DNA from 3 places in the Clostridium sp. 7_2_43FAA genome. Region 3 is predicted to be linked to each of the others. Evidence: riboswitches for the same ligand, from Rfam matches in the RefSeq annotation. Region 3 holds a riboswitch; each other region holds the start of a gene.

Region 1 (3,295 bases), 1.7 Mb from region 3:
AAGCTATAAGTTTAGGAATAGCAGAAGCAAATTATAATCTAGATGTAGAAGGATATGATACTGCATCAAAAATTTTAATACTAGCTAATGTTATTATGAATTCTAGTTTAACTATCGATGATATTAAGATACAAGGAATAAATTTATTATATAAAAGCTTAATAATAAATGAAAAAAAGAATGGCAATAAAATTAAATTAATAGGAAAAATATATAAAGAAGGCGAACAAATCAAAGCATATGTAAAACCTGAGGTAATAGATAAAAGTCATCCTTTATATTTTGTAGATGGTAAAAATAAAGGTGTGCTTTATAGTACAGATACTTTAGGAGACATTAGTGTAATAGGCGGTGCATCAGGAACTATAAATGCAGCTGCAGCAATATTAAGAGATATAATAAATATATTTTGCAAAGAAAAATAATTAAAAAGTGAAAAAATGAAGGAATGAAAAAAATTATGAATAAAGAAGAAAAGAAAGTTTTAAGAAATAAAATATTAGAAATAAGAGATTCACTAAATAACAACGAAAAAGAATTAATGGATAATAAAATATTTAATGAGTTAATAAATACAGATTTATATAAAAGATCTATTAATATATTTATTTACATAAGCTTTAGCAATGAGATAAATACAAGAAATATAATAGAAAAGGCCTTTAAGGATAAAAAGAATGTTTTTATTCCCAAAGTATATAAAGATGATAAATTAATGAAGGCAATAAAATTAAATTCTATTGATGAGCTGAAGAAAAATTCAATGGGTATCTTAGAACCAATAGATGACTCTAATTATATTGAAAAAGAAAATATAGATTTAATAGTAGTACCTGGAGTTGTTTTTGATAAAGAATGTAACAGAATAGGGTATGGAGGAGGATATTACGACAGGTATTTAAAAGATATAAAATCTAAAGAAAATAAGATAGCATTGGCATATGATTTACAAATAGTTGATAAAATAGAATCAGAAGTGCATGATATCAAAGTAGATTATATAATCACGAATACTAGAGCCTTAAAAAATACAAATAATGGTTGAAAATTTAAAGATATAGTGTATAATATATAATAATTAAATAAAAAAGACTTTATTAAGAATGGTGGAGGGACTGGCCCTATGAAACCTAGCAACCTACGAAATATAAAATTATTTTATAAATAAGTGTGGTGCTAAATCCTGCAAGCTGATGCTTGGCAAATAAGGTATTTCATTGAGTTTATTAGTGAATAGTTTAGTATATTTAGGTTGCTTCTTATTTGAAGTAACTTTTTTTATTTTATAGAAAAGCAATAAGCAATAATATTAAATAAGGGGGCTTTCAATATGGAAGGAAAATGGGAAAAAGGGACAATATGTATTCAAGGAGGTTATACACCAAAGGCTGGGGAACCTAGGGTATTACCAATATTTCAAACAGCAACTTATAAGTATGATGATCCAGATCACTTAGAAAATTTATTTAACTTAGAAGCAGAGGGGCATTTGTATAGTAGAATATCTAATCCTACAGTTTGTGCATTAGAAGATAAGTTTGCAAGACTTCAAGGGGGAGTTGGGGCAGTAGCTACAGCATCAGGACAAGCAGCTGTGTTATATTCAATATTAAATATATGTAAGGTTGGGGATCATATAATATCAGCATCTTCTTTATATGGTGGAACAATTAATTTATTTACGGTTAATCTTAAAAAGATGGGGATAGATGTAACCTTTGTTGATCCAGAAGCAAGTAAGGAAGAAATTCTTTCATGTGCAAATGAAAATACTAAAGCAGTATATGGAGAGACAATTGGTAATCCGGGATTAAATATATTAGATTTTGATAAGTTCTCAGAGGTTGCAAAGGTGTTAAAGGTTCCATTTATAGTAGATAATACTGTAGGAACTCCATATTTGTGTAATCCATTTGAACATGGGGCAAATATAGTGGTACATTCAACTACTAAATATGCAGATGGACATGCACAGAGCATTGGAGGAATAGTAGTTGATGGAGGAAATTTTGATTGGGTAAATGGAAATTTTGAAGAATTTACTCTACCAGATCCAAGTTATCATGGATTAAAATATGTAGAATCATTTGGAAATGCTGCATATATTACAAAGTTAAGAGTTACATTAGGACGAGATATAGGGGCATGTCAAAGTCCATTTAATGCTTACTTAACTAATTTAGGTTTAGAAACTCTTCATTTAAGAATGGAAAGACATTCACAAAATGCCTTAGAACTAGCAAAATGGTTAGAAAAACATCCTAAAATAAAGTGGGTTAATTATCCATATATTGAAACAAGCTCACAATATGATAAAGCAAAGAAATATTTAAAAGGTGGAGGAAGTGGATTATTAACTTTTGGAATAAAAGGAGATATAGAAACAGCAAAGAAATTTACAAAAGCATTAAAATTAGTAGCATTAGTAGTTACTTTAGGAGATGTTAGAAGTTGTCTTTTACATCCAGCAACAACTACACATAGTCAATTATCAAAGGAAGAGCAAATAGCAAGTGGAGTAACACCTGATTTGATGAGAGTTTCAATTGGAATTGAGGATATAAGAGATATAATTGCAGATTTTGAACAAGCATTAATCTCAATTAACAGTTAATAATAAAAAAACAATAAGAAAATAAAAGAATTCAATGTTGTTTAAAATTTTATTTCAAAGGGTATCACGTTTTGTGACTCTCATTTTAGAAATATGATATTTTAACAAATTAGAATAATATATTTGTTAAAAGCTACTATTTTTAATTGGTATTAGAAAATAGTAGCTTTTAACTATTGGTTTTAATTTTATAAATAATATAGGAATTAAAATAGAATATATTAAGTAGAAATATGTTAAAATATACTTAGATATAATAAAGATTAGGAGAAAGTCGATTATACAGGGGAAAAGTTTATGAGTAAGTTTATTAAAAGTATTATTCATGTTTTAGATATATGTTGATTATTCATATGTGGCTATAGTAGTGTAATAAATTAAAAAAAAGAGGGACATGTTAATGATAAGAAAATAGACTTAGTTTCTTCAGATTAATCAGAAAATAAAATCAATAATATAAATAATAATGATTTTACAGATTCAAATTGAGTAGATGATGGTTTTAAAGATGGAACAATTGCTCTATTTATATAGGAAAACAAGTTTGATAGAAGATACTCAGGAAAGATGCCATAAGTTATTTAATCAATATATGAAATAGTGTTTATAAAAGGAGGAGTGGGAATGAATATTTTAATTGGAATCTTAATACCGTTTTTAGGTACGTCTCTAGGGGCTGCT
Region 2 (3,295 bases), 1.1 Mb from region 3:
TAATTCGTTTACTTGAGGCTTAGTAAAATATCCATAAACTTTATCGTTTACAAGTACAACGGGTGCTATAGCACATGATCCAACACATCTTAATGTATCTAAAGTGAATAATCCATCATTGGTTGTTTCCCCTTCTTTTATTCCAAGTATCTTTTTAAAATCCTCTAATATATCACATGCCCCTCTAACAAAGCATGCTGTACCAGTACATATACTTATTACATACTTTCCTTTTGGTTCTGTAGAAAAATATGAATAAAAAGTTATTACCCCATATACCTTAGATACTGGTATATTTAATCTATAAGCTATATACTCCTGAACCTCTCTTCCTAAATACCCATATAATCCTTGGGCATGATGTAATACAGAAATTAATGAACTTTCATCATCATTCCCTTCTTGGATAAATAGTTCTAAATCTTTAAATTTACCACATTTATCTCTCAAATTATCTCCCCCATCTTTAACTGAATTTTTAAAATATTCTAACAATTAAATAGTATCATATTTCTATTTTTTTTAAAATATATAAAATACCTGCCACTATTGATTTATTTTACTGGCTATTAAATCTCATTTCATTTATACTTACATAGGAAATAAAAAAGTTGTATTCTAATCCTTTCATATTAGAATACAACTCCTATATCTTATAGTATATTTTTATTCATTAATAAATTATTATATGTCTTATACTTAAAATCAACTTATAATTCTGCATAAAACACTTATTTTTCTCCATATATATTTAATGAAAAACCTTTTTCTAGAGCTTCCTTAGCATACTCTTTTGCTCCAAATAATGATAAGTCTCTGTAGTTTCCACATTGAATTTCATTAGCAGCAGGTATTTCTGTCGCCTTTAAAACTTCTCTTAAAGATAATTCTAATGCTTCTTTTATTTCATAAGCTTCTCTATCTCCCCATATACTTAAATAGAATCCAGTTCTACATCCCATTGGTGATAAATCTATTATTCCTTCTAATCTACTTCTTAATTCATGTGCCAAAAGATGCTCTAGTCCGTGCATCGCAGCTGTTCCAAAGGCTTCTTTATTTGGTTGTAAAAATCTAATATCAAACTTTGTTACATTATCTCCCTTTTTACCTGTTAGCAAACAACACTTTCTTATATATGGTGCCTTAACTATTCTATGATCTAATTCAAAACTTTCTACTTTTTCCATATTACATCCTCCACATAACTATCTTATTTATCTTTAAATATCTACCCTCATTAATATATCAACTAGTTTATTAATCTTTCACAATTATTTATAGTATCTAATATAGAAAATATACTTGTGCTTATTCTTTTAGCAACATACGAATTATTCATAGTATATAAATGAATTCCATCTACTCCATTTGATATCAAATCTACTATCTGCTCTGTAGCATATGCGATTCCAGCATCTCTTAATGCCTCAGGATTAAATTCGTATTTATTCATTATCCTAATAAATTTCTTTGGTAGCTTAGCTCCACATAATGAAACAATTCTATTTATTTGTTTAGTATTTATAACTGGCATTATTCCTGCTTGTACTGGAATATCTATATTGTACTTTTCTTTTTCTTCTAAAAAACTATAAAAGTACTCATTATCAAAGAATAATTGTGAAATTAAGTGTGTAGCACCAGCTTTTTGTTTTTTCTTTAGATTAATTATATCTTCCTCTAAGTTTTTACTATCTAAATGTCCTTCAGGATAACATGCCCCAACTATATTAAAATCTCCCCTTTGCTTTATATGCTTTATAAGATCACTTGCATGATCAAATTCATTACTTCCCTTATAACCTAACGGAATATCACCTCTTAAAGCCAATATATTTTCTATTCCTGACTGCTTTAAGTTATCTAAAATGGAATTTACTTGGTTTTTATTTGAGTTTATACATGTTAAATGAGCTAATGGTTCTATTTTATATTTATTTTTTACTATTGATGAAATCTCACATGTCATGTTCTTAGATAAGCTTCCACCTGCCCCGTATGTTACACTTATAAAATCTGGCTTTAAATCTTTTAATTCCTCTAAAGTATTGTAAATAGTATCAATTTTTGATTCTTGTTTTGGTGGAAATATCTCAAAAGAAAAAACCACCTCTTTTTTATCAAATAAATTATTTATATTCATGTTTTGCCCCCTTTTTTCAATGAATAATTGATAATATATAGATAATTTACAATTTCTATTGATAGTTTATATTTAACAATGGATATTGATAGCTGAAAGTTATTCTTTATACATAAAAAAATACCTAAAGGATAACCTTTAGGTATTAATATACAGCCTATGAATTACCCTTATCTAACAGGAATTAGCACCACACAATGAGGTTATATAAGTGAAAATCATTCATTATAATTAACCTACGTAGGTTGCTGGGTTTCTTAGGGCCAGTCCCTCCACCACTCTTGATAAGTTTTAAATATTCTTTTTCTATATTATATTTTATTTACAAACATTTGTAAATATATATTGAAATTATATATTTTAAATTAAAATTTATAAATACACTTCTTTAGCTATTAAATTATATAGACAAATTCACAAAAGAATTATCTATAAGTTTCATATTTGATGATTTCAACTATCAAAGTCATCTTTAAAAATTGCCATTGGTATTACATCGTAATATTTTCCACTTCTATATAATTCTTTTTTCAATATACCTTCTTCTTTAAAACCAACTTTCTTGTAGCATGCAATAGCTCTATTATTAAAAGAAAAAACTTTAAGCTTTATCTTATTCATATTTACTTCTTCAAATATAAACTTTATTAGCAATTTTAGTGCATCGCTTCCATATCCCTTGCTCCAGTATTCTTTATCCCCAATCATTATTCCTATTTCACAAGTTCTATTTTTCACATTACATTCATTAATGCTACATCCACCTATATACTTTCCAGTTTTTAAATCCTCAATTGCAAAATCATAAGTAAAATCGGTATTTGCTTTTCTACTTTTTACCCACTCTTCTTCTTGCCATTTAGTCATTGGAAATGGAATGTTAGAATCTAATAGTTTTTTCACTTCTTCATCATTTATAAACTCTACTGCTTTTTCTATATCCGCTTCCTTATACGCCCTTAATTTTACTAATTTACCACTATACATGATAATACCCCCCTTTTACAATTTATAATGGATAATTGAAACTGGATAGTTGATGATCTCTTTTTGAATCTTCAAACTATTTTTCTTTAAAAGAAATTCAGCCTTTTGGCTGAATTTTCTAATTAATTATTTTATTTCAGTAATTATATACTTATTTTATAT
Region 3 (3,295 bases):
TGCATAGCTTCTCTTATTTTATTATTACCTCTAAAAGAAAATGATAAATTACTAACTCCACCTGAAACCTTAGAATATGGTAGATTTTCTTTTATCCATTTAGTTGCATTTATAAAATCTAAAGCATAGTTATTATGTTCTTCAATCCCTGTTGCTATTGCTAAAATATTCGGATCAAATATTATATCTTCTGGTGGAAAATTAACTTTATTCACTAAAAGATCATAAGCTCTTTTACATATACTTATCTTCTTTTCATAATTATCTGCTTGACCTTTTTCATCAAAAGCCATTACTACTACTGCTGCGCCAAAATCTTTAATAATCTTTGCCTTCTTTAGAAAATCTTCTTCTCCATTTTTTAAAGAAATAGAATTCACTATATGCTTCCCTTGAATTACTTTAAGACCTTTTTCTATAACTTCCCATCTTGATGAATCAATCATTATAGGTTTAGCTGAAATATCAGGTTCTGAAGCTAAAAGTTTTAAAAAATAATCCATTTCTTTTTCACTATCTAAAAGCCCATCATCAAAATTTATATCTATTATTTGAGCACCATTTTCAACCTGCTCTTTAGCAATAGAAAGAGCTTCTTCATATTTCTTTTCCCTAATAAGTCGTGCAAATCTTAAAGATCCTGAAACATTCGTTCTTTCTCCAATATTAATAAAATTACTTTCTTTATTCACCTTGGTTATTTCTAATCCACTATATACACTTTCTATTTCAATTCCTTTTACAATTCTTGGTTTATAGTTTTTAGCTATATTTGCAATTGCTTTTATATGTTCATAAGTAGTCCCACAGCATCCGCCTACTATATTTAGATATCCTTCTTTTAACATTTCTTCAATACACTTTGATGTTATTTCAGGTGACTCATCATAAAACCCTAATTCATTAGGCAAGCCTGCATTTGGGTAAACTGATACAAATAGATCCTGAGTTTCTGATAACTCTTTTATAAATTGATTTAAATCTCTCGCTCCAAAAGAGCAGTTTAGTCCTATTGAAATGATATTTTCGTTTTTCATAGAAGCAGCAAAAGCTAAAAGATTTTGTCCAGATAAAATTCTTCCTGATTTATCTGATATTGTTCCAGATACCATTATAGGAAGGATTTTATTTTTCAACCTGAAAACATCATTTGCAGCCATAATAGCAGCTCTTGCATTTAATGAATCAAAAATTGTTTCTATTAAAACTAAATCAATACCTCCATCAATTAAAGCACCTATTTGTTCTACATATGCATCTTTTAACTGGTCAAAAGATATATTTCTATATCCTGGGTCTTCAACATTTGGAGATAATGATGCCATTCTATTAGTTGGCCCTATAGATCCTGCTACATATCTTTTTTTACCATCCTTTTTAGAAAAATCATCACACGCCATTTTAGCTAGCTTTGCACTTTTATAATTTAAATCATAAACTAAATTTTCAAGTCCAAAATCACTTTGTGATATTCTATTTGAATTTAATGTATTAGTTTCTATTATATCTGCACCTACCTCTAAAAATCCTCGATGTATTTCATCAATTACTTCTGGCTTTGTTATACTCAATAAATCATTATTTCCCTTTTGATCTATAGGAAATTCTTTTAATAAATCTCCTCTATAATCAGCTTCTTTTAACATAAATGATTGAATATTAGTTCCCATTGCCCCATCTATTACTAAAATTCTTTTTTCTAAGTCTTTTACTATTTCAAAATCTCTCTTCATTATACAGCCCCCCTTTAATAACTCTAAATATTATATACACAACTAATATCAATAAAAAAATCCCTTCTAAAATAAGAAAGGATTATATACAAACTCTATTACTCTTATTTTTCAGAAAAATCTGTAGGATTTAGCACCACACTAGAAAGCAGGTTGCTGGGTTTCAAAGGGCCAGTCCCTCCACCACTCTTAATAAGATATTATTTTATATAATTATATAATCTTTATTATTTATTGTAAATATGTTTCAATAAATAATTACGTTTAAGTTTAATTTTTATATAAATTGTTAGTATTAATTTTTTATATTATTAATTCATCTATATTAAAGGAATAATATTTTAATTCATAACAAAAAATAAGATAAAACTTTTATTTAAGGAGAAAAACTATGGACAAAAACTTACAGCGTGAAGAAATCGAAAAAATTTATGGTAAAATAAGTCCATTTGAATTTAAAAATAGGTTAATAGAACTAGCTCATGGTGAAAATGAAAAAACAGCCCGTATTCTTTTAGACGCTGGTAGGGGAAATCCAAATTGGACAGCATCTACTCCTAGAGAAGCTTTTTTTACATTTGGTCTTTTTGCTGTTGATGAAACTAAAAAAGATATTAATAATGGTGATTTAGCTGGAATGCCTAAAAAAAATGGTATTTATAATAGATTCATAGAATTTATAGATAAAAATAATATTTTACCAGGGACAGAATTACTAAAAAAAATAATTGAATATGGAATAAATGAAAAAAGCTTTAATGCTGATGATTACTTATATGAATTAACGGATGCAATTATTGGAGATAACTATCCTGTGCCAGATAGAATGCTGTATCATATTGAAGAAATAGTTCATGATTATTTAGTACAAGAAATGTGTTACAATAAGCCTCCAAGTGGTAAATTTAATATTTTTGCAGTAGAAGGAGCTACTGCAGCAATGTGTTATATATTTGATACTTTACGATCAAATATGCTTCTTAACCCTAAAGATAAAATAGCAATAATGGTACCAATTTTTACTCCTTATCTAGAAATACCTGTTTTACCTAGATATGATTTAGAAATAGTTCCTATAAAAGCTACTGAAACAACAATTGATGGTACACATACTTGGCAATATCCATTATATGAATTAGAGAAACTTAAAGATAATTCTATAAAAGCTTTATTTATAGTGAATCCAAGTAATCCACCTTCTGTTTCATTAAGCACTGAGTGTAGAAAAAACCTAGTTTCTATTATAAATGAATATAATAAAGATATAATGATAATTTCTGATGATGTTTATGGTACGTTCGTTCCTGAGTTTAGATCATTAATGGCCGATTTGCCTTATAACACTATAGGAGTTTATTCCTTTTCTAAATATTTTGGAGTTACAGGATGGAGATTAGGGACTATAGCTATTCATGAAAAAAATATATATGATAAACTTTTGAAAGAATTATCAAAAGATAAAAAGAAAATTTTAAATAGAAGATATGGTGATATGAAATTAAACCCAGAAACTATACCTTTCATTGATAGGATAGTTGCAGATAGCAGACAGGTCGCCTTAA

Evidence for each region. Region 3 has a riboswitch for S-adenosylmethionine ahead of metH (methionine synthase). Riboswitches for the same ligand answer to the same signal wherever they lie in the genome.
Region 1: another riboswitch for S-adenosylmethionine. It lies ahead of CSBG_RS15500 (O-acetylhomoserine aminocarboxypropyltransferase/cysteine synthase family protein); the one in region 3 lies ahead of metH (methionine synthase).
Region 2: another riboswitch for S-adenosylmethionine. It lies ahead of metF (methylenetetrahydrofolate reductase [NAD(P)H]); the one in region 3 lies ahead of metH (methionine synthase).

The regions. Positions count from the first base shown of each region.
Region 1 covers NZ_JH815222.1:3,066,306-3,069,600, reverse strand. The annotation lists gene CSBG_RS15510 (hypothetical protein) at 1-425, shown strand, start outside; gene CSBG_RS15505 (5-formyltetrahydrofolate cyclo-ligase) at 449-1,045, shown strand; SAM riboswitch class I at 1,092-1,211, shown strand; gene CSBG_RS15500 (O-acetylhomoserine aminocarboxypropyltransferase/cysteine synthase family protein) at 1,331-2,614, shown strand; gene CSBG_RS15495 (ZIP family metal transporter) at 3,239-3,295, shown strand, end outside.
Region 2 covers NZ_JH815222.1:287,175-290,469, reverse strand. The annotation lists gene CSBG_RS02955 (NAD(P)H-dependent oxidoreductase subunit E) at 1-450, opposite strand, end outside; gene CSBG_RS02950 (S-ribosylhomocysteine lyase) at 732-1,190, opposite strand; gene metF (methylenetetrahydrofolate reductase [NAD(P)H]) at 1,253-2,146, opposite strand; SAM riboswitch class I at 2,314-2,437, opposite strand; gene CSBG_RS02940 (GNAT family protein) at 2,600-3,133, opposite strand.
Region 3 covers NZ_JH815222.1:1,364,771-1,368,065, reverse strand. The annotation lists gene metH (methionine synthase) at 1-1,733, opposite strand, end outside; SAM riboswitch class I at 1,835-1,932, opposite strand; gene aspD (aspartate 4-decarboxylase) at 2,125-3,295, shown strand, end outside.